Anaerobacillus sp. CMMVII: one gene and its partner. The protein of the gene in region 1 interacts with the protein of each later gene in a pairwise test. Links are inferred from orthologs where the notes say so. Each region holds a gene or a part of one and is shown in the gene's direction. Other genes may lie near its edges.

Region 1 (15,300 bases):
AAAGGGTAAGCTGCTTATGCCGAATGATTCAAGCCGTGAAGAAATGGAAGAACTAGCGAAAGCTGATCCTAAAATTAGTGAAGAAATAGCAGGGAAAACTATTCGCAAAGTCATTGCAGTTCCTAATAAGTTGGTTAATTTCGTCGCTAACTAAATGAAAGAATAACGAATAAAAGTGGAGGATGAATTATTAATTCATCCTCCATTTTTTTTGTGATTTAGCTTAACAATTTACGATTGGAGTAGGACTTTTGAAAGTGTAAGTTGAAATAACTAATAAACTGTTTAATCGAAACTGTCTACTTTAGCTATTAGCTCTGCTGCTCGTTTTGGGTTCATTCGGTAAAAGAATTCCTACGTTTGAAATAATTCTAAAAATCCCATCTTTACTTCTGTATAGTGTTAATGTCAATTTAGGTGAAATAGTAGAACTTCTTTAGAAAAGGTTGTTTTCAAAAAGCAAGTAGCAACAATCTTTTAGAAAAGAGCTTAAAAAAAATTGAAACTTTTCTATAAGACATACGTCTTTAGGGTGCATAGATAAAGAAAGAGAGGTGGTATTCTTTGGAAGAGGAGCTTGCAAAGGAAAAAATTCAACAGTGGTACGGCTTATATAGTGATGAGATTTACCGCTTTATTTTAATGATGATCGGTGACCATGCCGAAGCAAAGGATTTGATGCACGATACGTTTCTTCGGGCGTACAATGGATTGGCCAGTTTTGAGGGAAAGGCTAGTGAGAAAAATTGGTTATATAAGATTGCAAGAAATACGACGATCGATTTTCAGCGAAAGCGAAGGCCAATTCAGTATGTTGTAGAATCATTTACGACATATCCTTCGGCCGAACGTTGTCCAGAGCAACTAGCAACTTTAGGAGAGGCAGAAGAGATTTTATATCGTTCGTTAAAAAAGTTAAAGCGGCCCTATCAGGAGGTTATTATATTACGAAAAATAAAAGGACTGACGATTGAGGAGACTGCCGAAATTTTAAACTGGAATGAAAGCAAAGTAAAAAATACGTTATTTCGGGGCTTGGCAGCATTAAAACAACAAATGGAAAAGGAGGGATACAATCATGAAACAGCATGACACTGAATATGAATTGGACCGCACCTTTCAACGCTTTGAAGATCTCCACCTAAATGAGATAGAAAAAAAAGAAACGTATAGAATGTTAATAAACAGCATTGACCGTACAAACAAAAAAGCAAAATTGGCTCGTTTTTTCCACTCGGCAATTCCTGTGGCTCTGACCACGTTTCTCCTGATAATCGGAGGTTTGTTCGGAGCGCATCTATTATTTACGAATGAACAAGTTGTCCCAGGGACGGAGTTGATGGATGAAGAAACGGCTATTAATGAGTTAAAGCCAACGGATTTTTATGAGTTTCGCCTCGTTGCCTTTTTTGAAGAAATCCCGTATGAATCTTGGAGTGAGGATGAAAGCCTAGATCCGGAGTTGAAAAGACAATTCCAAATTTATGAAGAGTTGATGACAATTGATTCACTTGATAGGCTAGAGGAATTTCATATATTAATTCCTGACTCTGAATATGTAGAGGCGTTCGGCGTGACAGAATTTCCAACGTTTATTGGTTTCGACCACACTGGCATTTACATGACAACCAACGAATTAGAGGATGTTGAGAGTTTTATGGATTTTGTACAACAGCAACAATCAATGTCAGGAGCTATCGCAATAAGTAAAATTGAGGATTTTCCTTATGATATTAAAAAGCCTGCCATAATGCCATTTGAGCCCACATGGACACAAGTAGAGGGTAGTATTGTTCCATATAGGTCTTCTTATTTGAACATTGATTATAGTGACGAAGAAAATAGAATGCAAGTCTTTATTTTGTCACATATTTCAATTGAAGATCCACCGGGTGAACACGAACTACCGAGGGAATCTTTTCAACAAGTACAACTGAGTGACGGCAGAAAGGCACTTTATATCTTAGATGGCCGGACACAAGTTCTGCTCTGGGATGACGGTGAGTTGAATTACAGGATTATTATGTATTTAGATGAAAGAGACGTCGAGAAATATACCATCGCGGAATTAGTTGAAATTGCCGATTCGTTTGAATAAGCTGTGGAAAAAATCGCCAGGAATTGCTTCCTGGCGATTACTTTATCAATTACTAATAGCGTTTAGTTAGGATTAGTAGTGTACTGACTAGTATCTAAGAAAGGTATCGATCAAATGTAACCGCTTTCAATTATTGTAATCAAACTGGTCATTATTTAGGAGGTCAAAGATGGCGATATAAAGCTCTTCGTGCACAAGTCCGTCATTTTTTTCTTCTAGAAGTGATAAATCTGCTTCGTTAAAGCCTAGGAACGTTAATGGTACTTTTACCTTGTTCACAATTCTCTCAGGTAACTTTACCTCTCCAGTTAAAAGGCCTTTAATATCTAAGGTTGATTTCATACTTTCAGTTAAATAAACTAGATCGAGATCTGATAGCCCAAACTCTTTTAATAGAAAGCCTACAGGAGAATAACGTGGCTCTTTTTCAACATTTACATCGATATAAACACCTTTAGCTATCTCCCCAGAAAATAAGTATTCTCTTAGTTTTATTAACAACTCAGTTTTCTCCATCTTTTTCCCCCTTACACGACTCTTTAGTTAAAGGTTGTTTTCGTAAAGTTTATTGCTTAAGTGAACACTAAGATTTCACTACTTATTTAGTAAGCATTGCTCTTTTCTTACTTATTTTACTGGGTGAATTCTTCAACTAAGGGATTTTTCTAATTATCTTTGGTTAAATAGCAACAAGTTTTTTTGTGCGACGAGTAACCGCAGGAGCAATGTTTACGAAAAGAGCCTAGTTAAAATATAGCAATAAAATTCTAATAATTCAATTTATTATACAAAAAAGTATGAAAAGAAAAATTTTCCCATCATACTTTTTTAAAAGATAAGAATGTATAAAATTTCAACGTAATAACTGTCTAGCTCCACCGCCCAGCCCCTCGAGGTCAAATAACCTTCGAGAATAAAAGTGAAAGAGCACACTTTTTTTCTCGAAGAACATTTGCTAGTCGGGGCTTAACAGGGCGCTTGCGCTTTTCTTAATAGTGTGAACTAACTATATAATTTCTGCAGCACCTTTTCCAGCTGTATAGCCTGTAGAAAAGGCAACCGTGATATTATAACCACCTGTATAGCCATGGATATCTAATACCTCTCCACAAAAGAACAGGCCTTTCATTAATTTAGATTCCATTGTTTTGGGATTTATTTCTTTAACAGAAACTCCACCACCTGTAACGAAAGCTTTTTCTATAGAAAGCGTCCCATTAACATTGAAAGCAAAATGTTTGATGAGTGCCGCAAGCTGTCGAAGAGAATCATTTGAGACAGTAGCAAAAGTTTGGTTCGGGTCTATCGTTGCCTTTTCTAAATAGAAGTGTAGAAGGCGTTCAGTCATGTATCCTTTAAGGCCGTTTTTTACTGACTTTTTCTCACCTTCCTTTGCTATGTTCTTTAATTCTTGGAACACTTCCTCGCTATTTTTCTGTGGGAAAAGATCACTACTCATTTCTATTTGATCAACCTTGAATTTTTTTAAGGCCTTTACAACATACTGACTACATCGAAGGGCGATTGGACCTGAAACCCCAAAATGGGTAAAAATCATGTCACCTTCATGACGAATAATGGTTTTCCCTTTTGGATTAATTACAGAAAGGCCAACGTCTCGCAGTGATATTCCTTGGAGGACTTTTTCCTTGATGAATCGTTCATTTGATGTAATAGGTACTTCAGTAGGAAATAGATCAGTAATGGTGTGTCCAGCCTTTATAGCCCAAGGATAGCCATCACCAGTGCTACCAGTATGAGGCACGCTCTTTCCACCTACAGCAACAATGACGGCTTTACTTTTAATATCTTTTCCATCTTCTGTTTTAATCCCTACTACTTTCCCATCTTCATAACGGACAGTTTTGACTGGTGTATTTGTCCACATCTGCACATTCGAGTCTCGGAGTTTTTTTAACAAAGTATCTACAACGGTAGATGCTTTATCACTAATCGGAAACATCCGACCACGATCTTCTTCCTTTAGTTTAATTCCTAGTTTTTCAAAAAAAAGAATAATATCCTCATTATTAAAGACGGAGAACGGACTATACATAAATCTCCCGTTCCCTGGAATATGAGCAATTAACTCTTTTTCATCCATTCGGTTCGTAACATTGCAACGCCCCCCACCAGAAATCGCTAGTTTTCTACCTAATTTGTCTCCCTTGTCTACAAGAAGAACTTTAGCACCATGCTGACTAGCAGAAATAGCTGCCATTAGCCCTGAAGGACCGCCACCAATTACAATAACATCATACATATGTATCCACCTACCAGATTCCTTCTAATTAATTTACGTATTATAACATAGTATTTCCACTCTAGCTAAGTCTAGCCTGTTAATGAAGATGCCTGACATTTAGATAGGCACTACCCTAAAAGCTTCAATCTGCAAGTAAAATTTTTAAAAACTTTAGGTCGTCTTCTTGAGATGAAAAGAGCCGTAGAGACAAATTCATTTGTTTCTACGGCTAACATTAAGAAAAAGCAGCGACCATACAAGGATGACCGCTGCATTATGATTGGTTCTGGAGTCTAGCAATTGGCATGAAGCGCATCTAAACTAGTCTTAGAAGATATTTTAAAAATGATATTCAATTTGATCTTCGTATTTAGCTAACAGCTCATTGCGGATTTTCTCAACCTCGCTCTGAACGTCCTCTGGTTGCAATGATTGGAAATCAATAAACTCAGCTAGATAGTTATTTGCGATTAACTTTTTACGTAATCCATCTCTCCATATTGTTTCAATATATTCCTCTGGTGAAATGTTGTATAATTCACTTTTAGCATTTAGAAAAGAAATTGCTTCCTGGTCGTATTCAAAAAGTTGTTGTGTTTGGTTTACTAATGCATCTAGATCAAACTGATCAAAGCTAATTCCAGCTTGTTCTGCTTCTACCAACATCATCTCTTGAAACAATAAATCTTTTGCAGCATCTTCCAAAGTCTCTTCAGGTGTAACACGTGCATTTTCTGCATCTTTTTCTGTAATTGTTTCATCTAAAAACGTGATTAATGTACCTTCAGTATTTGACCCGCCACAAGCTACTAGGAAACTAAGTAGAAAACAGGTAAGTAGGTAACCTATTTTTTTCATTATTTATCACTCCAATCTAAATTGTATAAGGCTCATTTCGTAATCATTGTTTAGAATTAAAACAAATTGGTTGCTCGATATACAAGTTGTAGTTAGAAAAAGAGCCCTGAAAACTTGAAATATTGGTATAACCTATTTATTTGAACTACAACAAACTGAAGAAACAGCCTTGTTTTGGAACCTTAATAACTTTACCATAAATTTCGTCAAAAAATCCAGAATTAAAAGACAACCATTTAGGTTACCTAATCTATAATTTCGTTTACACTTGTTTGTTTATCTTCTAAGGCAAGACAATTTTGGTTTACCATATTTGTAATAAATACGGTAGGTAACTCTGATAAATTAAATTCTTGAACATCTAATGTAATAGCCTCTTCTTTTTGAAAATCACCTTCAAAAACACCTACAACTGGTCTAGTTGGTAAGGCGGGATTTTGTCTAATAACTAAGCCTTGTTTTCCATTACTTAGTGCTACTGCATGTCCATTTGGATACGCAGAGAAAGTTCTAATAAATGCGTTCATTACGTCAATATGTACAACTTTTCCAGTTAAAATCATCATAAATTCAATAGAATCGTTTGGACTTAACGTTGGATATGACGTAAATTGGGATGAAAGATTATCTATGCAATCAGCTACTGTTAGAATTTCTGCATATAATTGAACCTCCTTATTGGGATGGCTCTTATATGGGGGAAAGGGTATATGATCACTTAAAAAGAAATCTACTCTTTGCTTTCTCTCTCGGAACAAGGAATAAACGTCTGCACTGATTTTGTTTATTTCAATTAAATGCTTTTTACTACTATTGTTTTTGATCATCTCATGTAGAAGGGCTGTAGTAGCTACGATCTTTAAACCTTCTTTTGTCATTCCTAGCTTTGCACCAATTGTTGTAGCAACAATACAGACTTGTAATGTATGAATAAAGACTTCATTTTCTCTTGATCGAATATCAGTAAATTGAACTAGAAGATCTTTATGGAGCTCAATTTCCTGAATTAATTTATCTACATTTTTTTTAATATGTGACAAATCTATTTCCTGGTCACTATTAATCATATCAAAGACATAATAAAGACAAGCTAATGTTTCAAGCTTTGTTTCCTGTGAGACGTTTTCTTCAAGTTCGATAGTAGGAAAATTTTTATTTTTACAAAGATACCGCTAACGCCCAACTTTTTAAGCTTTGAAATCATTCCTACAGTTAAAGTAATATCTTCTTTCACTAAAATTGTCTTTTTGGCACCGTAAATATTTCTACCGTTACAGTCACCTGAGGTAACTTCAGCTATCGGTCTGTAAAGCATTCTTGGACCTCTCCTTAAAAAACAAGCATAAATAACAGTTCAATTATATAGTACAAATTTCTAGAAGTGATAGCCTTTTCTATTAAATTTAAAAAACTAGACAATTACTACTATAATTTATCCCGTCTGTGATTGTACGTTCTGATGCAAACTGCTAAAATGAATGTCAGAAGTTTAGAGTTTAGAGTTTCACGGAAAAAGCTTTAGAGCTAAACCACGGACAACTATACACTTTAAAGTATTCACTATAAACTAAAAAGAGGTGTCTTATGGCCGACTCGAAGTTAGTAAGAGGTACATTGATTTTAACGGCCTCAATTTTTATTTCGAAAATATTGGGACTGATCTACATATTTCCTTTTAAGGCTATTGTGGGCTTAGAAGGACTAGCATTATATACATATGGCTATGTACCGTATACTGTGTTATTAAGCGTAGCTACACTAGGAATACCACTTGCTGTTTCAAAGTTTGTTTCAAAATATAATGCTCTTGGAGATTACGAAACGGGTCGGAGATTATTTAAATCAGGCTTAGTTGTTATGTCCGTAACGGGCATGATAGCTTTTCTACTATTATTTTTATTAGCGGGACCAATTGCTTACCAGGTAGTAGACGGAAAAGATTTAAAAGGAAATTCTATTGAAGATGTCATCTTAACAATCCGCATGGTTAGCGTAGCACTCCTAATCGTGCCAATCATGTCATTGATTCGTGGTTACTTCCAAGGACACCAATCAATGGGACCAACTGCGGTTTCTCAGGTTGTTGAACAATTAGTTAGAATCATTTTTATCCTTTGTTTAACATTTATTATTGTTTATATGTTGAATGGTTCTATTGGATGGGCAGTAGCTTTTGCTACGTTCGGAGCATTTGTTGGAGCCTTAGGTGGTTTAACAGTTCTACTTATTTATTGGTATAAAAGAAAAGCGCACTTGGAACAACAACTTCTTGAAAGTAAGGTTAATCATAACCTGCCACTTAGAACGATTTACAAAGAGCTTGTTTCATACGCGTTGCCATTATCGTTTATCGGGCTTGCAATTCCACTTTATCAAACAATAGATTTGATGACGTTTAATAAAGCATTAATGGGGATCGGCTTTAGTCAATTTGCAGCAGAAGAAGCATTTGGTGCTTTTGCTCAAGCAGCACATAAGCTAATCTTAATTCCAGTCTCAATCGCAACGGCAATGTCACTTACGCTATTACCGACAATAACTAAATCATTTATAAATGATGATCACTTATCACTACAACGACAAGTAACTCAAACCTATCAAATCATTCTTTACTTAACTTTGCCAGCAGCGATAGGCTTGTCCATTTTGGCATATCCTGCTTATGGAACATTGTTTGGTTTAGGGGCAGATTTACAGATTGGAGCGTTAATTTTAAGGTACTATGCACCTGTAGCTGTTCTATTTTCGTTATTTGCTGTTACATCAGCAATTTTACAAGGAATTAATCGGCAACGAATTGCGGTTATCGGATTGGTAGCTGGTTTACTAGTCAAACTTACTTTAAATGTTCTTTTCATATCTCAATTTGAAGCAATCGGAGCAATTTACGCTACTGGATTAGGATATCTAACTTCCTTAGGAGTAAACGTATGGGCGATTGGCAATTACGGTAACTATAATTATCGCTTTATCCTTAAACGTTTCATCTTAATTTTTATTTTTACCGTCATTATGGCAGGAGTAGTTGTAGCGGTCAAAGAGCTTCTCATGTTTGCTTTACCATTAGAAAATCGACTTAATGCCCTAATTGTTTTATTAGCATCAGTTGGTGCAGGTGGTCTTGCATATTTATATTTAGGGGTAAGAACGAATTTAGCTGGACAAATTTTAGGAGCACGATTTAAATTTCTAAAAAAGAAGCAAAGAGTAGAGAGTTGAAAGTAGCTAATAGAGCTACCTTCAACTTAACTCTATACAAAAATTAGTATTGAGGGCCACCAATACCGAAGCCTAGTTGACGCTCTAAACGACTAAGACGGCGGTTTAATCGTTCAATTTCTTGCGATTGCCGTTGGACGGTTCTTTCTAATTGAGTTACACGTCGCTCTAGATCACGAGGACCAGGTCCGGGTCCAGGTCCAGGACCTGGTGTTGGTGGAAATGGAAACCCAGGGAAGAATTGAGTATCTGGAAATTGTCGGTAATCGTACATAAGATCTCTCCTTTTAAAATAGGTATCTGTCACTCAGTAAACAGTCTATGCCTAGCGACAATGAAAGGCGTTAGATAAAAGCCTAATTTTGAATGAAATGGGCATTGTTAAGCGCCGTTGTTTAATAATTTACCATATTGTTAGTAAAAAATTATTTTTCAGATTAATTATCTAGTAGAACGAAATCCCTTTTTCTAGAAATAACAGTCTGCTATAATGAAACCAATCAGAAAGTCAAAAGGAGGGGTGGTAGAATGGAAGTTTCATTAAAAAAAGAAAATGATTGGATTTTGATTGCTGCTGTTATTTTACTAGCCTCATTTGGTCTTATCATGATTTACAGTTCTAGTTATGTCATTGGCTACGATCGACATAATGGTGATTATTTATGGTTTTTTAAAAAACAACTTCAGTGGATTTCGATATCAACCATCCTCTTTTTGTTTTTCATGATGTTTCCTTACCGTTTATATCAAAAGTTGGTCTTTCTAATTGTCTTAGTATCGTTTATATCATTAGGCTTAGTCTTAACACCATTAGGAGTGGAAGTAAAAGGGGCAACACGCTGGATCAATGTCGGTTTCACCAACATTCAACCTTCAGAATTTGTAAAGTTATGGATGATTATCTATCTCGCACATGTCTACTCAAGAAAGCAAATGTACATAAATCAGTTTGGTAGAGGTGTATTACCGCCACTAATTATTATCGTTGGCATTTTCGCACTGATTATGAAACAACCGGATTTAGGGACTGCTTCCTTGATCTTGGCTGTTGCAGGTTTAATGGTATTTTGTTCAGGGGCCAAAATGTTTCATCTTGTATCTTTAGCAAGTATTTCTGGTTTTGTCGTCTGGACATATGCAAAGTCAGAAGAGTACCGAATGAATAGGCTTACTGGGTACATGGACCCTTTTGCTGATGAGACTGGGACAGGGTATCAATTAATCCAATCGTATATTGCGATGGCACATGGAGGGGTAACTGGAGCAGGATTTGGCCAAAGTGTACAGAAATTATTTTATTTACCCGAAGCTCATACGGACTTTATTATGGCAATTGTTGCAGAAGAGTTAGGTATGTTTGGAGTTTTATTTGTTTTCACTTGTTTAGGGCTGATTGTATTTCGCGGGATTGTGATAGGGACCCGAGCTAATACACCATTTGGAAGCTTGTTAGCATTTGGGATTTCATTTCAAATCGCACTTCAGGTATGTCTGAATGTAGGGGCAGTTTCCGGAGTGCTACCGATAACAGGTATTCCTCTTCCGTTTATGAGTTACGGCGGTTCGTCACTAATGATAACAGCAATAAGCTTAGGAATATTAGCTAACATTGCTAGGTGCTCTCCAAGAAAAGTCAAACAGAATATTGAACTTGAAAAAGTTGGCTAACCAAAAGGTGTTTTAGTAGATTACTAAAACATCTTTTTTAGTATGATTATTGGTAATATAAGTTTATATTAAATTGGTTTTTTCTACTTAATAGATTAGTTTTAGACGACAGCTACAAAAGGGCATTTTTTTTCAATATTAAGTTCTATTTATTGACAAACTATTATAAAGGAGATTGACGATTGGTGTCTAATTATAGAGTTAATGTTAATTCAGGAGGAAATAAAATGGATACAACTTTATTTAATGCGATGTTCCAAAAGTCTGCAATCTCCATAGTATTTACTCGATTAGATGGTAGGTTCCTATATATGAACGAGGCTTTCTCTAAATTTTTAGGCTACAAGAAGGAAGAACTGATTAACGAAACATATAAAAGCTTTACCCATGAAGATGATATAGAGGAAACCGAGCGTAAAATAGAAGCTTTAATTAGCGGTAGAATTAACAACTACCAATTGGAAAAACGCTTTGTTCACAAAAGCGGTCATATTGTTTGGGGTATGGTTAGTGTAAGTTTAATCCATGATCAATCAAGTTCAGTCTTATACATGATGGGGCAAATAGAAAATATAACTGAGAAGAAACAAGTGGAAGCTAAACTAGTGGAGAGCGAGAGAAGATTTCGATTAATTGCAGAGAATTCATCCGACCGAATTATCATTCTGACTCAAGAAGGAAAATACGACTATGTTTCTCCAGCATTAACAGATCATTTAGGCTACGAAAATAACGAATTAAAAGGTCTAGGACCATTAGATTTGATCTATGTAGATGATAAACCAATTTTCGAAAAAGCACTTAGAAAAGTAATAGACTCTAATGTAACTGTTTCTATCAGTTACCGAATTCAACATAAAGAAGGTTATTATCGTTGGTCAGAGACGAATATAAAAAGCATAAAAAAAGATGATGACTGTAAAGAGATCTTACTAATTAGTCGCGATATTAGTGAACGGAAAAAGATAGAGGAAAAGCTTCATGACTCCATCGAAAGAATTCATATTATACTAGAGAGTATATCAGATGGATTTGTTGCACTGGACAATGAAGCTCGTTTTATTTATGTAAACAGAGCGGCAGTATCGCTACTGAATAAAAGTCGTGATAAATTACTAGGCTATAAATGTATGGATGTTCTGCCTGAATTTATCACGACTGAGCTCCTACAATACTATGAAAGCGTAAAGGCTCAAAATGTTGCCGTGAAGTTTGAAATTTACAGTGAATTATTAGATGCAACGTTTGCAGTTAGAATGTACCCTATGAAAGATATTGTTTCAGTTTATTTTTTGGATATAACAGAACAAAAAAGATGGAAGTATGGTTAAGGAAAACAGAGAAACTTTCATTAGTAGGACAGCTTGCAGCAGGTGTTGCCCATGAGATACGAAACCCATTGACATCGATCAAGGGCTTTATGCAACTAGTAAAATCAACTAAAGAATGCAAAGATTTTTATATTGATATTATTCTATCTGAACTAGAGCGGACAGAATCTATCATTTATGAGTTTTTATCATTAGCCAAGCCTAATGAAATAAAGCACATGGAAAAAACTAATATAACAGAAATATTAGTAAAGGTTATTCAATTACTTGAAGCTCAAGCGCACCTACAAGGTGTGACAATCAATACAAGCTTTCAAGAAGACTATGTTATACAATGTAACAAAAATGAAATGAAACAGGTGTTTCTTAATCTGATCCAAAATGCTATTGAAGCATGCCATTCAAATGGATGCATCCAGATTCAATTGAAGGAAAAAGATTTAAATCATATTATCATTCAAATTCAAGATGATGGTTGTGGAATACCTAGAGAACGTCTACATAAACTAGGTGAACCTTTCTACTCAACGAAAGAAAAAGGAACTGGATTAGGACTTTTAGTTACGTACAAAATAATTGAAGGACATAAGGGTAAGGTTAACTTTACGAGTGAAGTAGGTAAAGGAACAACTGTGGAGATTGTCTTACCGAAGCGAATTTATACTCTTGTAGGATCATAAAGAGCATTAATTCCAAAATGTTGTAAGTGTTTCCTCAAAAATACCTTTGTTTAAATAAAGGGGCTATGTTAACATTAGTAGTTAGGAATTTTAAACAATCCACTATGGATGTTTTTGATAAATTATGGAGGAAACTAGTGCCATGAATGAGCGTAAAACTTATTTTCAACAGTTAGATTATACATTACTTTTTTTAATCTTTTTATTAATGTGCATATCCTTGCTAGCAATTTACAGCGCTGCAATGGCAGGACAATATAATGTCGAACCAGCTGCTTTTGTTAAACGACAAGTGATTTGGTTTATATTAGGGACGATTTTAATGGTTGCCGCTATGGTGATTGATTACGACATGTTTAAGAATTTTACAATCCCTCTTTATGTCATTGGGATTATTTTATTAGTAATCGTACAGTTCTATGGAATTGAACGAAATGGATCGCAACGCTGGATCAGCATTGCTGGCAACGAGTTTCAGCCATCAGAATTTGTAAAAATCTTTTAGTGCTAGCGCTAGCGCATTTGCTCTTCTTAATTACGAAAGAACATCGCGAACGCACACTAGAAGAGGATATTATCGTTGTTTTGAAAGTACTTGCTGTTGGCTTCCCACCATTTTTTCTAATTTTAATTCAGCCTGACTTAGGCACAGCATTGGTTATCGCAAGTATTATGGGGACGATGCTATTAATGGCTGGTATCTCATGGAAAATTTTTGCTGTACTTGGATCGGTGATAGTTACGTTTTTGACCACTTTGGTTTGGCTGCATAACAATTACTTTGACATCTTTATAAAAATCATTAAACCCCATCAGCTAAAAAGGATTTATGGCTGGTTAGACCCTGAAAGTGATCCAGGAGATATGGGGTATCAATTATTAAACGCGATGCAGGGCATAGGTTCTGGAAAACTTTATGGTAAAGGTTTTTCTGAAGGCGTATTATCCAAAAGTGGTGCAGTACCAGAAATTCACACAGATTTTATTTTCACAGTTATTGGTGAAGAGTTTGGTTTTCTAGGTGCGACAGTTTTAATTGTTATTTATTTCTTACTTTTTTATCGGATGATCATAATTGCTTTTAGCTGTAATAATATGTATGGCAGCTATTTAGTTGCAGGTATCATTGGACTTCTTGTCTTCCAGATCTTTCAAAATATTGGCATGACTATTGGTCTTATGCCAATTACCGGTTTAGCTCTTCCATTTATTAGCTACGGCGGTAGCGCGCTATTAACCAATATGATAGCTATCGGAATTGTGCTTAATGTAAACATACGAACCCGACACTATATGTTTGGTTCAGAGGAATTAGCTTAGAATAAGTTAAAGGTTGTTAATCTTATGATTGCAGCCTTTCTTCTTTTTTTTACGCTATTTTCGTAATCTTTGTGCTATTCACTAGCTTTAATTGTTGTTCCCGCTAACATGCTTTACTCATTCAAATAACAAGTTAGGAAAAAATGCCCGCCAAACTTTGGATTATGCTATAGGCTGCATAGTTGAAAAGCAACCATCTATGCTAAAATAGCTTTTGAAAATGGTTGATTGAGTAACTATTCCCTATCACTTTTTCTTTTTTCAGTTTAGGAATTGGTTAGTATAAAACAACTAGTAGGAACAATCTTTAAAAAGGAAGGTGAAAAAGATGTATTTAGTAGTTGGAATTGGTAAACTTGCCCAAAGTATTTTAAAATTAAATTCGTACCAAGAAAAAATATATGTATATTCACGTACCAAAACCAAGGTAGATGAGATTGAAGACGAGCGGGTATCCTACATAGGGAAAGATGAGTTTCACAAAGCTAGTCATGTCTTTCTTATGCTACCCGCTTCAGAAATTGTGCCATTTTTAGAAAGCAATCATAGCTATTTTAAAGAAGATGTCATATTTTATTCTTTTGCAACAGCACTGCTAACAAAGGATGTCTCAACGATACGAAACGTTATTCCTTGTAAGTTAGCTGGGCATGCTAAACAAATGGTTGAGGATCAGAGTGGACTTTTTGTTGTGCCAGAGGGGGTAAATTGTGACCCGTTAGTCCATTTTTTGGTGCAAATTTTATAATTATGACCGGGACAGAAGAAGAAGTATTAGTAGGGAATACATTAGCAACCAAGGCAGCAATTGAAATGATCATTAATTTAGAAGAAAAGCTAATAGAAGCCGGGGTACAAAAGCCGGTTATAGAGCAGGTGCTTTGCCAAGGGACACGGGGCAGCATTAAAACCTTTCTAAACAATGAATTAGGAGGCTTTGCCCAAAAAATCGTTGCTGATATTAGGAAAGAGAGGATTTAGGATGAGGTTAGACAAATTTTTGGCCAATATGGGCTTTGGTAGTAGAAAAGAAGTAAAAAAGTTACTTAAAACAGGTGCTGTTCGAGTAAATGATGTAACTGTAAAGATGCAAAAGCACATCTTGAAGTAGATAAGGACGAAGTTTTCGTAAACGGAGAAGCAATAGAATACAAGGAATATATTTACTTAATGATGAACAAACCACAAGGGGTTATCTCTGCAACGGAAGATTCTAAGGATGAAACAGTTGTAGATTTATTGGAGTTTGAGGATGCACGTTACGAACCATTTCCTGTAGGAAGATTGGATAAAGATACAGAAGGCTTTGTTTTACTAACGAATAACGGTAAATTAGCTCATGAACTGCTAGCGCCTAAAAAACATGTACCAAAAACTTACTACGCTAAAATCCAAGGAATTGTTACTGAAGAAGATGCGGCTAAGTTCAAACAGGGAGTTACTCTTGATGACGGATACGTAACAAAACCAGGCGACCTCGTAATATTAAAAAGCGGGGATACGTCAGAAATTGAATTAACAATTACTGAAGGGAAGTTTCATCAAGTAAAGAGGATGTTCCTTGCCGTAGGAAAAAAAGTTACATATCTAAAACGCCTCACGATCGGTCCACTTGAATTAGATCCCACACTTGAATTGGGGGAGTATCGTGAGCTTACCGATGAAGAGGTTGAGAGGTTAGTGAATAGAGATTAGAGTGTAGAGTTAGTGTAAGTGATGGCTACGAAGCTAAACCAAAACCAAAACTCAAAACTCAAAACTCAAAAAAAGCCCCAACTCTAAACGAGTCGGGGGAGTTTTTTAAAAGATAAGAAAGCATATGCGCTTTTAGAACTTGGTGTCTAGCTTCAGGCGCCATCTGCTCCTGCGGTTACTCGTCGC
Region 2 (15,222 bases), on another replicon or contig:
TTCGTTGTATTGTAAAAGGCTTTATTTTAGAACCGATTTTATAGATTGCTTTCATATAATGATAGCCTAAAATGTTATTGGGCTTTGATAAATCCAAGACGGTTTCACTATTTTCTAATTTTTTGAATGCTAAAGCTAATGCTTTTGGATAACTGTAGCCATCTTTTAAGGCATCTTGGAGGAATATGGTATAGGAAGTTTCATTTTCATCTAAAAAAGATACAAGCTGTTGAAATTGTTCGATATCTCCTGCTTCGCTACCGAAACAAATCGAGTTCACTCCAAAATTATCTAGGATCGAGATTGCCCCTTGAGCAAATACTTCTGCTTGTTGCGTTGCAAAAACATAGGGCAATTCTAAGACAATATCAACTCCAGTTGCCAGGGCCATCTTCGTTCGAGACCATTTTGAAACTAATGCTGGTTCGCCTCGCTGTAAAAAGTTACCACTCATCACAGCAACAACAAGATCTGCGTTTGTCTGTTTTTTCGATTCGTTTACATGAAGGGCATGTCCATTATGAAAAGGATTATATTCTACTACAATGCCTGTAATATTCATTTCTTGCTCCTTCCAACTTTTATTATGAAGAAAATTATACAAAAATAACTAGGTGAAAGTCTAATAAATCTATTTCAATTTATAATAGTAATATGGTAGAATTCATTTTATCTAGCTTAAATATGCCCATAACTTGTGCTCGGCTAAACTTTATTTATTAATATTTGAATAAGAATTCGTAATTAACATCATAAATAAAGAGAAATAGTGTAAAGAAGAAAGGTTGACAAAATATTATTCGAAGGCTATAATTACCTTTGTTGTCTTGAGGTGAAAACAATGAAATGGTCAGTTCAGCAACTAAATACGCTTAAGAGTAAGGGAATAAAAATTGATGAAATGGTTGACGTAAGTGAATTAAAAAAGTTAACCAAGAAATCCGAGATATTTCACAAGTACATGTCACAGGTGAGGCAAGTTTTTCAAACCATTCGGTAACATTTTTACTTGATGTAGATGGAGAAATGACTTTACCTTGTTCAAGAACACTTGTAGATGTATCATTTCCTTTTCAAGTTCAAACAGCGGAAACGTTTAAACTCCATGATTGGATAGGGTTTGATGATCATGATGATGAAATACATGAACCTGAGAACGATACAGTGGAGTTACTCCCTTATATTAAACAGGCTATCCTATTAGAAATTCCTATGCAAATTTTTTGTGAAGGGATAGAAGGTGAAGCTCCCCCTAAGGGTAATGATTGGGAATTATTGACAGAAGAAACAAAAAAGAACGCATTGATCCGCGTTTAGCGGATTTAGCTAAGTTCTTTGATGACAAGTAATGTGTTTAAAAATGTAAGTATCCGGCAATTCCGGCCTTCATTTTAACATATTTTATCACAGTTGAAGGAGGTGGGAATCATGGCAGTACCTTTTCGTAGAACGTCAAAAACTCGTAAAAACAAGCGTCGTACACACTTTAAGTTAGAGGTACCAGGAATGGTAAAATGCCCAGAGTGCGGCGAATTAAAACTTGCTCACCGCGTATGTAAAGAGTGTGGGTCTTATAAAGGAAATGAAGTAGTAAGTAAGTAAGTAATATTTTTGAGAAAAACAGGAAGGTAACCCCTTCCTGTTTTTCTTTTTTGAACTCTCTTTTCTAAAACATTGCTCCTGCGGTTACTCGTCGCACAAAAAAACTTGTTGCTTTTTAACCTAAAATAATTTGATAAATTCCTTAGGATGAAGATATCACCCAATAAATTAAGTTAGAAAAGAGCACTACTTACTAAATAAGTAGTGAAATCTTGTGATTTTAAGAAAGCAACAAACTTCGCGAAAACAGCCTTTCTAAAAGATTGTCGTTAATAGCTTTTAGGTCGTAACCAAGCGATGCTTGGTTCTTCACGCTTTGCGTGAAGTTTTTGATACCAAACTATTCACTCATTAATAATTAATATGTTCCTTATTTTCTTATATTTTGGTTGAACAAAGACAGGCCTTTCGTTGACTTAATTGTTTGTTAAACTATGTGAAAGCTCTATCTATTTAAATCTACATTTTATATTGTTTTTTGATGTATAATTAGAAAAATCTGATATTGAGGTGTGGATAAGGATGGACAAGGTTCAATTAACAATTCATAAAGAACAAGCGTGGATTACATTTAATCGACCGGAAAAAAGAAACGCAGTGATTACGATGTCATTGACCTATTAAATGAAAAATTAGATATTGTCAAATCTAGAAACGATGTGAAAATTGTTGTTTTAACAGGTGCAGGTACCGATGCGTTTTGTTCTGGTGGTGATCTGTCTATTTTTCATCATATACATACCAAAGGAGAAGCAAAAGAGATGCTTCTCAAGATGGCTAAAGTTCTCCATAAACTCTTTTTCTTTTCTAAACCGACAGTTGCTTACTTAAACGGCACTACAGTCGGAGGGGGTTGTGAAATTGCTACTGCGTGTGATTTTCGAATTGCAGAAAAGAAGCTAAAAATCGGTTTTATTCAAGGGAGGCTTGGTATTACAACTGGATGGGGAGGATCTACCTATTTAATGGAGAGGTCAATAAACAAGACGCACTTCAAATGTTATTATCAGCGGAATTAATTGACGAAGTTGAAGGTGTGAAAAAGGTTACATACAAAATATTTATAGTAGAGAGGAATTTGAGGGGTGGCTCTCCTTGTTTACGAGGCAACCTCTTGGAGTTTTACTGGCATACAAGCAACGGTTTTTAGCGCAATATGATCAAGAAGTTATGTACAAACGAGTACTAGATGAAATAGAAGATTGTTCTACCTTATGGGAAAGCCCAGAACATGATGAAGCTGTGAAGCGCTTTATGACTAAGTGAAAATCCTAAATTAGGACGAGCGAACTTGGACTGAATAAATCGTATTAATTAGGTAATAATTCCTTAATAGATCAAAAGAGTCTATCTTTTCTAGTAATTGCCATAAAGATAGTAAAAAAGGATTTTTATTGGAGGGATTAGATGTCTATCGTTCGTCAAGATGCTTGGACTAATGATGAGGATTTAGTGTTAGCGGAGGTTGTTTTAAGGCACATACGAGAAGGAAGTACGCAATTAGCTGCATTTGATGAAGTTGGGGAACGTTTGTCAAGAACTTCGGCAGCCTGTGGGTTTAGATGGAATTCAACAATTCGTAAAAAATACGAAGCTGCAATCGCTATCGCGAAAAAACAGCGGAAAAATTTAAAGAAAACGAAGTTAGATGATGCTACGAATGGATCACCAGTTGAACTCTCAAATGAGATAGCTGAAGAGATCAAACCAACGCTTGAAATTGTAAAACAAGATGTACAGGACACTGAGCAGTTAACGATAGATAAAGTTATAGAATTTTTGGCTTCGCAAAAAGAAGCGCTTAGCCTAAATGAGAATTTAGTTGATAAAAATAAAGAACTAACAGAAAAGCTTGAACAAGTTACGAATGAAAATAACAAGCTTGTAAAGGAACTTTCAGCTCTGCAAACAAATACGATGTAATGAAACAAGATTATAAACTACTTATTGATATTATGGATCGAGCGAAGCAAATGTCAGTAGCTAAAGGATAATATTAAATTGAAGTTTTTAAAAAGGTCTACTATACTAATACACAAACAAAATAGTAAGAAGGATCGGCACCATTATGGGCCGATCCTTTGTTAATTTTCAAAAATATATGTTACTCTTTCTCACTAACGCCTTCTGGGAACCATACATAAGGGTTCTCTCCACGATCTCTTTCTTGATGATATGTTAATGCGTTAAAGCCATTTTTGTCCAAAAATCATCTGAACGTTGGCGAGCATTTGTTTTAACAGGTAATTTAAAGCTCTTTGCAAATTAACCAGTGCTTCACCTAGACCTTTCCCACGATATGGCTCAAGAACTTCGAGTTTCCAAAGCTCAAAATAATCTTGTGGAGGTTCAAAGTAAACGTCGTATTTTTTATCAATTCGATATAAACTCATCCTAGCTACAAGGGAGTTTCCGTAATAAATACCGTAAAAAGGAGATTCGCTATCATCCTCAATGATATTTGCGCGTAAATCCTCCTTCATTGATAATTCTTGTGAGCCGTATTCGCGAAACTTTTCAAATTCTTCTAGAGTCTTATAATTAACAAGTAAACGTTTAACCTCAAAGTGTTCCATAACCATACCTCCGTAAGATCGCTATTTATATTTTTTAAAAATTCTTGTCCTCTTTATTTTACTATAAATTCAGAGCGGAGATATCAATAAATTTTAATTTTTTGAAAAATATATTTTATTTAGAGGGAATTATTACATTTTTGTTGGGTTTCTTCGCTTTGCATATGCTAATATTTAAATGTGGTCATTTATACCTACAAAGAGAATAAGTGTTTACTTATCTAGTTGAGAGAAAAGAACTTATGCTATTTATACAATCCTATAAAATAAAGGTGGAGTTTTCTTGAAAAGAGTAGGGATTATAGGTGGGGGAGCCGTCGGTTTGCTTTTAGCTGGATATTTGTGTAGAGCGAATTTTGATGTAACCGTTTATACGAATACAAAAGAGCAGGCGGATCAATTAAATGTTCTTGGTTTAACTTTACGAAGTAACTTCATTGATTATCATCTACCTGTCAAAAGTGAGCCCTTTGCTGATTTAAATCAATTATCTGCAGATTATCTTTTTATTGCTGTAAAACAATACCATCTAAAACAACTAGTTCCGAAGTTACTATTACTTCCTGGAAACATAAACTCGATTATTTTTATGCAAAATGGAATGGGGCATCTAAGCGAATTAGAGAAATTTCGTGAGAAAGTTGATAACCTCTTAGTAGCGATTGTAGAACATGGTGCTATGAAGGAAGCACAAACTTCTGTTTCTCATACTGGTGTTGGTGAAATGAAAATTGGCTTTTATCAAAAAGGGGAGTTCTCACAAATTATATGGGACAAGCTAAATGCTGTTGATTTTCAGTCGCTGTTTATAAAAGTTGGTTAGAGATCATGGGAAAAAAATTAGTTGTTAATGGTGTAGTCAATCCACTCACAGCTATTTTTAAAGTGACAAATGGTGAGTTGCTGACTAATCCTTATTATTTCCAACTGATGCGTAAAATTTTTGAGGAAATTTCCTCGGTTTTTAGTTGTAACGACTTAGAATGGCAACGTATCATCGAGGTGTGTAAGAAAACTTCTCAAAATCGCTCCTCAATGCTTAGCGACATTGAAGCGAAAAGAGAAACTGAAATAGAAGCGATTACGGGATATATCTTAGATAAAGCGGCTTTGCAGAATAAAGAACTTCCCTTAAATCAATTTATTTATAATAGTATAAAGGGCTTAGAATATCAAAGGAAGGAGGAAATAAGGTGAGTGAAGCTTTGGCTTGGTTAGTAGCGACTTTTGTAACGCTACCGATTTTTACGTTTTACATTATTTATATTATTACTGTTAAGACAACGAAAAATAAAAAGAAATCACTGAAACTAGCCGTTGATGTCTCAGCATGTTTTTTTATAATCGCAGTATATTTTATCGCGTATGAAATATGGTCTAAATCTTTATTGTGGGTAATTATTATATTTATCCTTATCGTAGCGATGATTTTTACAATTATTCATTGGAAGGTTTCAGATGATATTCAATTTGGAAAATTGCTGAAAGGTATTTGGAGGTTTAATTTTCTCTTGTTTGTTATTTTTTATTTAGTACTAAGTGCATATGGATTGTTTATTAGTATTTATCTAGTTACATAGATAATGTTAATCATTGGCGAAAATGTACTGAGTCTGCTATACTCTAAATTATTTCAGGAAAAGATTTTCAAGGGGAGGTGTATGCAGATTGTTACTAGAAGAATGTCAATTAAATCACTCAAAATTAATGAAGGATTACCTAAATAGCGTTCAACCTCTACAAACATTTTTTGATTATTCTTATAAAAATCAAGGGCATTACTTTGAGCGCCAAATGGAATTGAAGCAACGAAGTTTTCAAAGAGAGGCTCTTACTGAACATTTATTAGAATATAATAAGAAATATCATTGTTCTTCTGAAACTGTAACGAACATTGAAAAGTTATTAGATGAGAATGCAGTTGCTGTAGTAGGTGGCCAGCAGGCGGGAGTTTTAACCGGTCCTCTTTATACAATACATAAAATAATTACAATTTTAAAGCTAGCAAAAATCCAAGAAGCTAAGTTATCTGTACCTGTAGTTCCTGTGTTTTGGATTGCTGGTGAAGATCATGATTTTGATGAGATTAACCATATCTATAGTGTTGGGTCAGGGAAGCTTCAAAAGCGTAGGGTTAATCAAGAAAATAACCGAAAAAGATCTGTATCTGACCTTGAGTTAGATAAAGAAGCGATCAAGGATCTAGTTTTAAACGTCATGGTTGATAGTAACGAATCAAAAAATACAGGTGGATTGTTAAAGGAAATAAATGATTCTATTTTAACAAGTGAAACCTATGTTGATTTCTTTAGTTCTTTAATCCACAAACTATTTAAGCGTAGTGGGATTGTCTTGATCAATTCTCATCATAAACAGGTTAGGACGTTGGAAATTCCTTTTTTAAAAGAGCTTGTTGAAAACAATCGTTTAGTAAATGATTGTTTTCTCGATACTGCAGATTCTCTGGTGGACAATGATTATGGTGAGCCTATCGAACGTACTGAAAACAATGCACATCTTTTTTATCATTTTCAGGGGACAAGACTACTGTTAGAACGAAATAATCAAGGTTTATATATAGATAAACAACAGTTGTGTTCATTTACAAAAGAAGAATTACTGTCTTTAATTGAACAAGAACCAGAGAATTTTAGCAATAATGTTGTGACAAGACCTCTGATGCAGGAGTTTTTATTACCTGTATTGGCTTTTGTAGCCGGTCCGGGCGAAATAGCTTACTGGGCTTCTTTAAAGAAGGTATTTCATTTATTTGGGTATAAAGTTCCACCTGTAGTACCTAGACTTTCAATAACTCTTGTAGAGCCTCAGATTGCCAAATGGCTTAACGAAGATGGTTCAGCTGTCGCTGGTGTCGTAAGTGAAGGGCTTGGTAATATCCGGAGAAATATAGAGTTTTGGGAGAAAAAGGCTAGTATTGATGAAACGGTTCAGAAAGTCTTAAGTGAGGTGGAGAAAGCCCACAGACCTCTACGAGACCTTGTTATTCAATATGATAAAGGTTTAGAACAGCTTGCGCATAAAAATGAACAAATCATTAAAAAGGAAATTGCGTTTTTAGCACAAAAAGTAGAAAAAAGTGTTCGACAAAACTATGATCACCAATGGTTAAAATTTGACCTTATTGAAGCCAATATTCGTCCAATTGGTGGACTCCAGGAACGGAGTCTGAATATCGTTAGATACTTAAATGACTATGGTTTGGATTTTGTTGTTAAGTTAGCGGAACTACCATTTGAGTTAAACGATAACCACAAACTAGTTTATTTAAATTGACAAATAACGAGACTAATTTTAATCATTAATAAATAATGCCGAAAAAAATCCTGTTATGATTGCAGGATTTTTTTTTATTACCAAGAATTTTAAAAATTGAGTGGTAGAAAGTGGGGGAATGTGGTATTTAAATGTATAAAGTGGGGGAGAGGGGGAACTTCACATGTTTATGGGGGAATATCATCATACGATTGATGAAAAAGGAAGGATGATCATTCCTGCCAAATTTCGTGAAGAATTAGGCCCTAACTTTGTGATTACAAGAGGATTAGATCAGTGTTTATTCGTTTATCCTGAAAGTGAATGGAAGCTATTAGAACAGAAATTAAAAGCTTTACCGTTTACAAAAAAAGATGCTAGAGCTTTTACACGCTTTTTCTTTTCAGGAGCAACGGAATGTGAATTAGATAAACAAGGAAGAATTCTTGTTTCACAGCCATTGCGTCAATATGCAAGTTTGGAGAAGGAATGTGTTGTCATTGGTGTTTCCAATCGTGTGGAGGTATGGAGTAAGTCCACTTGGGAGGAGTACTTTGCTCAATCTGAAGATTCCTTTAGTGAAATTGCAGAAGGAATTGTTGATTTTGATTTATAAGTTTTTCGATAATCGAGGGTTCGTGTATTTGATTAGTAAACAAATTGGTCAATGTAGGATAAACAGCTCTCATTTGTTGCAACATAGAAAAAGTACATATCCATAAGAAGGTGTTTATTATGTTCGATCACATTACAGTTTTAAAGGAAGAATCCGTAGCTGGATTAAATATTAAGCGAGATGGCATTTATGTAGACTGTACTCTTGGGGGGGCAGGCCACTCAGAATTAATCTTGTCGCAATTATCAACCGAGGGACATTTATATGCTTTGATCAAGACGACATTGCTATTATGCATGCGAAAGAAAAGTTGTCAGAATACGAAGGTCGATTTACCATTATTAAAAGTAATTTTCGTTATTTAGTTCATGAATTAAATCAGCGTGGTGTTGAACGTGTAGATGGTGTACTTTTTGATCTGGGAGTATCATCTCCACAACTAGATGAAGCAGATCGAGGTTTTAGCTATAATCATGATGCTCCATTGGACATGCGAATGGATCAATCTTCACCACTAACCGCAGAAGAAATAGTTAATGAGTGGTCTTTTCATGAACTAATGCGGATTATTTCCAAATATGGTGAGGAGCGTTTTGCAAAACAAATTGCCCGGAAAATAGAAGCTTATCGAAATCATAAGCGTATTGAAACGACAGGGGAATTGGTTGAAATTATTAAAGACGCCATTCCGGCTCCGGCAAGGAGAACGGGTGGACATCCTGCAAAACGAACATTTCAGGCGATACGTATCGCTGTCAATGATGAACTTCAAGCGTTTGAGGATGCCGTTAAAGGGGCTATTGAGATTACCAAAGTTGGTGGTCGAATTGCTGTCATAACGTTCCACTCGCTAGAAGATCGTATTTGTAAAAGTGTTTTTAAGGAAGCTAGTACTGGTCCTGAAATCCCAAGGAATATGCCAGTAATTCCTGAAGGATACGAACCTATCCTAAAATTAATTACAAGAAAACCGATTGTACCGTCGGATGATGAGGTAGATGCAAATAAGCGGTCGCGCTCTGCAAAACTACGAATTGCTGAAAAACAAAAGGAGGTTTGATTGAATGAGCAATCTTGCAAGACAGCTAGAGAGAATTCAAATCATGATATTACTACGAGCAAACAAAAAGATCCAAGAGTTAAAAGTCGGATTACAAGCGGTGAAAAGTTTTTGTACTTCACAACGATTATTGGAGTTGCCTTTGCTGCCTATTTAATCATTTCAACCTATGCTTCTATCTACATAACAAATAGTGAAATTCATGCCCTAGAACGCTCAATTAACAACCAAGTTACGAATAATGAAGCACTACAGTTGCAAGTAACTGAACTTTCTGCGCCTGATCGGATACTACAAATTGCAACAGAACAGCTTGGGATGACGTTGAACGATAAAAATGTAAAGGTTGTGCAAAACTAGTTCAAATTTGGACTAGTTTTTCACATATAATAGGTGATCATCTTGGCTACTTTTAAATTTAATAAAATGAATGTTAGAGCAGTGGTGTTACTTGGTGTATTTATTTTACTATTTTCTTTATTATTTACTAGAATTGGGTATATACAGGTGAATAAGAGTGTGAACGGGCAGGAGCTCCAAACAATCGCCGAAAACCGCTGGACAACAAAACAGATTGTTGAAGGAAAACGTGGGACAATTTATGATCGATTTGGTGACGCACTTGCTGAAGAAATTCCATCATACACACTTGTTGCGATATTAGATAAAGACTCTAGGAATCGTGTTGAGGACCCAAAAGTAACAGCAGAGAAATTAGCACCTATTGTTGAAAGAAGTGCTGAAGATTTAGAGAGGCTACTTTCGGTAGATGGTCGTTTCCAAGTAGAATTAGGTATAGGGACAAAAAATTTAAGTTTAGAGAAAAAACGAGAAATTGAAGACCTAGAACTTAAAGGAATTACGTTTAGAAAAGAGCCCCGACGTTATTATCCTAAACAAACTTTTGCCTCACACGTCATTGGTTATACTGAACGAGATATGTCTAAAGCAAGGATGGGACTTGAGAGTAGTTTAAATGAACTGTTAGAAAAAGAAGATGGTTTTGTTCAATATTTAAGTGACCGTAAAAGAATTAAACTTCCAAATATTGAAGAAACCATTGAAATGCCGAAAAATGGATTTGATGTTTATTTAACCCTTGATGCGAACATCCAAATGGCTCTTGAGCAGGTCATGTCGCAAGTAGACGAGCGTTATAAACCAGAACGTATGATGGCAATTGTTGCAGATCCAAAAACGGGTGAAATTCTAGCAATGAGTAACAGACCAAGCTTTAATCCAAATTTTTATGAAGAAATAACAAATTATACGAATTTTGCAGTCTCATCTCGCTTTGAGCCTGGTTCTACAATGAAAATATTCTCGCTAGCAGCAGCAATTGAGGAAGGAGTATACAATGGCGAAGAACTCTTTCAATCTGGTAGTTATCAAATCGGTGGACGTAGAGTACGTGACCATAATCAAGGTTTAGGTTGGGGCAAAATCCCATTTGATGAAGGTTTTCAACGTTCTTCGAATGTTGCTTTCTCAATTTTAGCTATGGAGAGGTTAGGACCCGAACGTTTATACGATTACTTAGACCGATTCGGGTTTCGAAATCCAACAGGAATTGATCTTCCTAATGAAGCTAGTAGTTTAATTGCTGATTCGTACTTAATTGATGCGGCTACAACAGCATTTGGGCAAGGGTCAGCGATTACACCAATTCAACAAATTCAAGCTGCCACTGCTATAGCAAATGGCGGTAAAATGATGAAACCTTATATCATTAACAGCATCGTTAATCCACATACAGGCGAATTGGTAAAAACCACTGAACCAACGATTGTAGGTGAACCTATATCAATTAAAACAGCAGAAAAAGTATTGGAATTAATGGAGACTGTTGTTACCTCACCTGCAGGAACAGGTAAGCCGTATTATATTGAAGGATTTGAAATAGCAGGTAAAACTGGTACTGCTGAAATATCAAATCCGGAAGGACCAGGCTATCTAAGTGGCCATGGGCAATATATTTATTCATTTATCGGCGTTGCCCCTAAATCTAACCCACAGCTTATTGTTTATGTTGCTGTAGATCGTCCAAAAATTGAGCTTTATGAACAAGGTTCAGCTCCGGTTTCACAAATCTTCACATCGGTGATGAAGCATAGTCTTCAATATTTAAATATCTCTCCAAATGCTCATTCGAGTAATGGTGGGTATATCGATGAAGGGTCCCTTATTGTAGATTTTACGGGCAAGGATGTTGTTAGTAGTAGATCTGAATTGGCAGCTATAGGTTTAGATGTTCATATCGTTGGTTCAGGAACTAAAATTGTATCTCAAGTCCCGACTAGTGGAACGATGCTTTTACCCGGTGAGAAAATAATTTTGCAAACAGAAGGAACTTCCTTTACCATGCCCGATATTGTAGGTTGGTCCTTACGTGATGTAATGAAACTAGCTCATCTTTTAGATTTAAATGCTAATTTCATAGGAACTGGTTTCGTTGTAAAACAGAGTATACCTGCAAATCGTAAGTTAAACGAAGGTGACTATCTTGTTATTGAATTAGCTGCACCTGATACTATAAGCGAAGAGGACTTTTTGGGTGAAGAAGATGAGGATGACGATAAAGTAACCACGGAGTAATAAAGGACAAGTGGTCTAAATCTAATCGTACAAGCATAAAGTGAAACAAGCCTACAAATGTACCTAAGATAAGGGGGATATAGTTGTGCGTGTTTCAAATGTTACTGTACGAAGACGTTTAGTTTTCGTGTTATCTTTCGGTTTATTATTCTTTTTTGTAATTGTGTTAAGACTGGGATATGTCCAATTTGCACTGGGAAATGATTTGACGGATCGAGCTGAGGATTTATGGAGTCGTAATATTCCATTTGAGGCAAATAGAGGTGAAATTCTAGATCGCAATGGAATTCCGTTAGCAACGAATGTTAGTGCACCATCAGTATTAATCGTACCAAGGCAAATTAAAAATCCTGCAGAGGACTCGCAAAAGTTAGCAGATGTTTTAAGGATGGATCATACGAAAGTTTACGGGTTACTTACCAAAAAGGAATCAATCGTCCGTATCAACCCAGAAGGTAGAAAAATTAGCAATCAGCTAGCAAATGAAGTTCGTGCCCTTGGTATCCCGGGTGTCTACATTGCTGAAGATAATAAGCGCCACTATCCTTTTGGGAATTATTTATCTCACGTTCTAGGTTTCGCGGGTATTGATAATCAGGGTTTAACAGGTATTGAACTTTATTATGATGAGAAGTTAAGTGGCCAAAAAGGCTATGTGTCCTTTTTTTCTGACGCCAAAGGACGCAGGATGCCAAATTTAGCAGATGAATACACACAACCAGTCGACGGTTTGGATCTGAAATTAACCATTGATACAAAGGTACAAACCATCATTGAACGGGAACTTGATATTGCAGAAGCTATTTATAAGCCAGACGGTGCAATTGCCATTGCGATGAACCCTAATACAGGTGAGATATTAGGTATGTCTAGCAGACCAGACTATGATCCAGAAAATTTCCGAAACGTTCCACCTGAAATTTATAATCAAAACAAACCGGTTTGGATGCAATACGAGCCAGGGTCGACGTTTAAAATTATTACCCTTGCGGCGGCACTTGAAGAAGGCGAGGTAGATCTTGAAAAGGATACATTTAATGATCCAGGTTTTATTGAGGTCTCAGGACATCGTCTTCGCTGTTGGAAAAAAGGCGGACATGGACATCAAACGTTTTTAGAAGTTGTTCAAAATTCATGTAACCCAGGTTTTGTTGTGTTGGGTGAGCGTTTAGGTAAAGATCGTTTGTTTGATTATATCGAAAAGTTTGGGTTTGGAGAAAAGACAGGTATTGATTTACAAGGTGAAGGTAAAGGGATATTATTTAATCGTGACCGTGTCGGCCCGCTTGAACAAGCAACTACAGCTTTTGGTCAAGGTGTGGCAGTAACTCCGCTCCAACAAGTTACTGCTGTTTCGGCAGCGATTAATGGAGGGTATTTGTACACTCCGTTTATAGCTAAGGAATGGATAGATCCAATGACAGGAGAAACACTAGATTTCACTCAACCAGTTACTAAGCGAAGAGTCATCTCAGATGAAACGAGTGCTTTAGTTCGTTATGCTCTTGAAAATGTTGTGGCCAAAGGTACCGGAAAAGGTGCATTTGTCGAAGGTTATCGTGTAGGTGGGAAAACGGGTACTGCCCAAAAAGCGCAAGGTGGTCGCTATTTAGAAAATAATCATATTGTATCATTTATTGGTTTTGCCCCTGCAGATGATCCTCAAATTGTCGTGTACGTTGCAATCGATAATCCAAAAGGGACAGTTCAATTTGGTGGTGTTGTGGCGGCGCCTATTGTTGGGAAAATCATTGGTGATAGCTTAAGGGCCATGGGAATAGAAAAGCGAAAAGATCAGATAGAGAAAGAACGAATTTGGTCTGATCAACCTTTAGTCGTTGTACCAGATTTAGTAGGAAGAACGAGACGAGAAATAAATGAATCCTATTATGAATTGAAATTAGATATTAGTGGTGAAGGAGACATAGTATTAGCACAATCCCCAGATCCGGGTCTAAAAGTAAATCAATATTCCACAATCCGAATATTACTAGGTGACAAAACGGTAAGTGAAGATTAAAATGAATCTATGTGTTTTTGAAAGCTAACATAGGGACTAAGCGTCCCTATGTTAGTGAATTTAAATGTTGAATTTTCAATTTTGTTTTAAAGTTGAAACCAAAATTAAAAATTCAACATTTAATAGTAAAAGTAGAGTTTAAAATCTACTTTTATAAGTTACGATAGTAAGTAAGCAAACGATTGTGAGGTAAGTATTATGAAAAAACTAGATGAACTTATTAGCAGTTTATATGAATATAAAAAAACTGGCTCTACGAATCCTACTATTACGTCAATTGAAATGGACTCCCGGCAGGTGAAAGACGGAAGTCTATTTATTTGTGTTGAAGGATATACAGTAGATGGACACGATTACGCGGTGCAAGCTGTTGAGAATGGAGCGGTTGCTATTATCTCGCAAAAACCATTAAATGTAGATATTCCGGTTGTATTAGTTAAAGATACAAAGCGGGCAATGGCTATAGTCGCTAATTTCTTTTATGATCATCCGACAACAAAGTTAAGTCTAATTGGTGTGACAGGGACGAACGGGAAAACGACAACTACCCATCTAATCGAAAAGATATTGAATGATACGAACAAAAAAACTGGATTAATTGGCACGATGTATATGAAGATTGCTGATGAAACGTTTGATACAAAAAACACCACTCCGGAATCATTATCGTTACAACAAATTTTTGCTGAGATGGTTGACAGAAGAGTTGACACGGCCATTATGGAGGTATCAAGTCATGCGCTTCACCTAGGGAGGGTCAGGGGCTGTGATTTTAATATTGCCGTTTTTACAAATCTCACACAAGACCATCTTGATTACCATGAAACCATGGAAGCCTATCGAAATGCCAAAGGATTATTATTTGCTCAATTAGGAAATACCTATTCAAATCAAAAACTGAAAATAGCTGTTTTAAATGGAGATGATCCAGCTTCTCTTGAATACGAAAAAATGACTTCGGCACAAGTTGTTACATATGGAATTGATCGTGAATGCGACGTTAAAGCAACGAACATCCAAATTACTGCGCAAGGAACATCATTTGAGGTGATTGCTTTTGGTGAACGAACGTCTGTGCAATTAAAAATGATTGGCAAGTTTAGTGTCTATAATGCTCTAGCGGCAATGACAGTTGGTCTAGTTGAAAATGTCCCCTTATCAGCAATAATTGACTCATTAGAAGAAGTGGAAGGAGTCTCAGGTCGTTTTGAACCTGTTGATGCTGGACAAAGTTTTACGGTAATCGTCGATTATGCTCATACCCCAGATAGTTTAGAGAATGTTTTGAACACTGTACGTGAATTTGCAAAAGGAGAAATTCATGTTGTCGTCGGATGTGGTGGTGATCGTGACAAAACAAAACGACCACTAATGGCAAAGATTGCAAGCGAACTTAGTGATTTTGTGATATTAACTTCAGATAACCCACGAAGCGAAAATCCAGAGCAAATCATTGCCGATATGGAGTGTGGGTTAACAG

The links.
Region 2: the proteins of ftsW (region 1) and H1D32_RS16100 interact in binary tests that used the Escherichia coli proteins (3 or more experiments, as listed by UniProt). The link is inferred for Anaerobacillus sp. CMMVII from one-to-one orthologs.

Annotation. Positions count from the first base shown.
Region 1 is NZ_JACEHK010000002.1:327,706-343,005, forward strand. The notes cover bases 8,051-11,018. They hold ftsW (putative lipid II flippase FtsW), read left to right. Parts: upstream 8,051-8,948; coding sequence 8,949-10,088; downstream 10,089-11,018. Other genes in these bases: H1D32_RS05720 (putative polysaccharide biosynthesis protein), read left to right, coding at 8,051-8,420; H1D32_RS05725 (hypothetical protein), read right to left, coding at 8,464-8,694; H1D32_RS05735 (PAS domain-containing protein), read left to right, coding at 10,316-11,018. Also shown: leuS (leucine--tRNA ligase), read left to right, coding at 1-154; H1D32_RS05685 (RNA polymerase sigma factor), read left to right, coding at 565-1,092; H1D32_RS05690 (hypothetical protein), read left to right, coding at 1,079-2,098; H1D32_RS05695 (hypothetical protein), read right to left, coding at 2,225-2,614; H1D32_RS05700 (BaiN/RdsA family NAD(P)/FAD-dependent oxidoreductase), read right to left, coding at 3,105-4,361; H1D32_RS05705 (hypothetical protein), read right to left, coding at 4,683-5,201; H1D32_RS05710 (HD-GYP domain-containing protein), read right to left, coding at 5,447-6,241; H1D32_RS05715 (hypothetical protein), read right to left, coding at 6,292-6,516; more of H1D32_RS05720, read left to right, coding at 6,786-8,050; more of H1D32_RS05735, read left to right, coding at 11,019-11,419; H1D32_RS05740 (ATP-binding protein), read left to right, coding at 11,404-12,099; H1D32_RS05750 (NAD(P)-binding domain-containing protein), read left to right, coding at 13,748-14,167; H1D32_RS05755 (hypothetical protein), read left to right, coding at 14,170-14,400.
Region 2 is NZ_JACEHK010000012.1:10,350-25,571, reverse strand. Bases 11,385-14,274 are described here. They hold H1D32_RS16100 (stage V sporulation protein D), read left to right. Parts: upstream 11,385-11,807; coding sequence 11,808-13,742; downstream 13,743-14,274. Other genes in these bases: H1D32_RS16095 (UDP-N-acetylmuramoyl-L-alanyl-D-glutamate--2,6-diaminopimelate ligase), read left to right, coding at 13,941-14,274; H1D32_RS16105 (penicillin-binding protein), read left to right, coding at 11,385-11,722. Also shown: H1D32_RS16175 (nucleotidyltransferase), read right to left, coding at 1-562; rpmF (50S ribosomal protein L32), read left to right, coding at 1,429-1,602; H1D32_RS16160 (enoyl-CoA hydratase/isomerase family protein), read left to right, coding at 2,262-2,621; H1D32_RS16155 (hypothetical protein), read left to right, coding at 2,698-2,868; H1D32_RS16140 (2-dehydropantoate 2-reductase N-terminal domain-containing protein), read left to right, coding at 4,462-5,001; H1D32_RS16135 (ketopantoate reductase C-terminal domain-containing protein), read left to right, coding at 5,007-5,375; H1D32_RS16130 (DUF3397 domain-containing protein), read left to right, coding at 5,372-5,758; bacillithiol biosynthesis cysteine-adding enzyme BshC, read left to right, coding at 5,847-7,472; division/cell wall cluster transcriptional repressor MraZ, read left to right, coding at 7,636-8,067; cell division protein FtsL, read left to right, coding at 9,128-9,487; more of H1D32_RS16105, read left to right, coding at 9,530-11,384; more of H1D32_RS16095, read left to right, coding at 14,275-15,222. UniProt on the Escherichia coli protein: Essential cell division protein that catalyzes cross-linking of the peptidoglycan cell wall at the division septum. Required for localization of FtsN.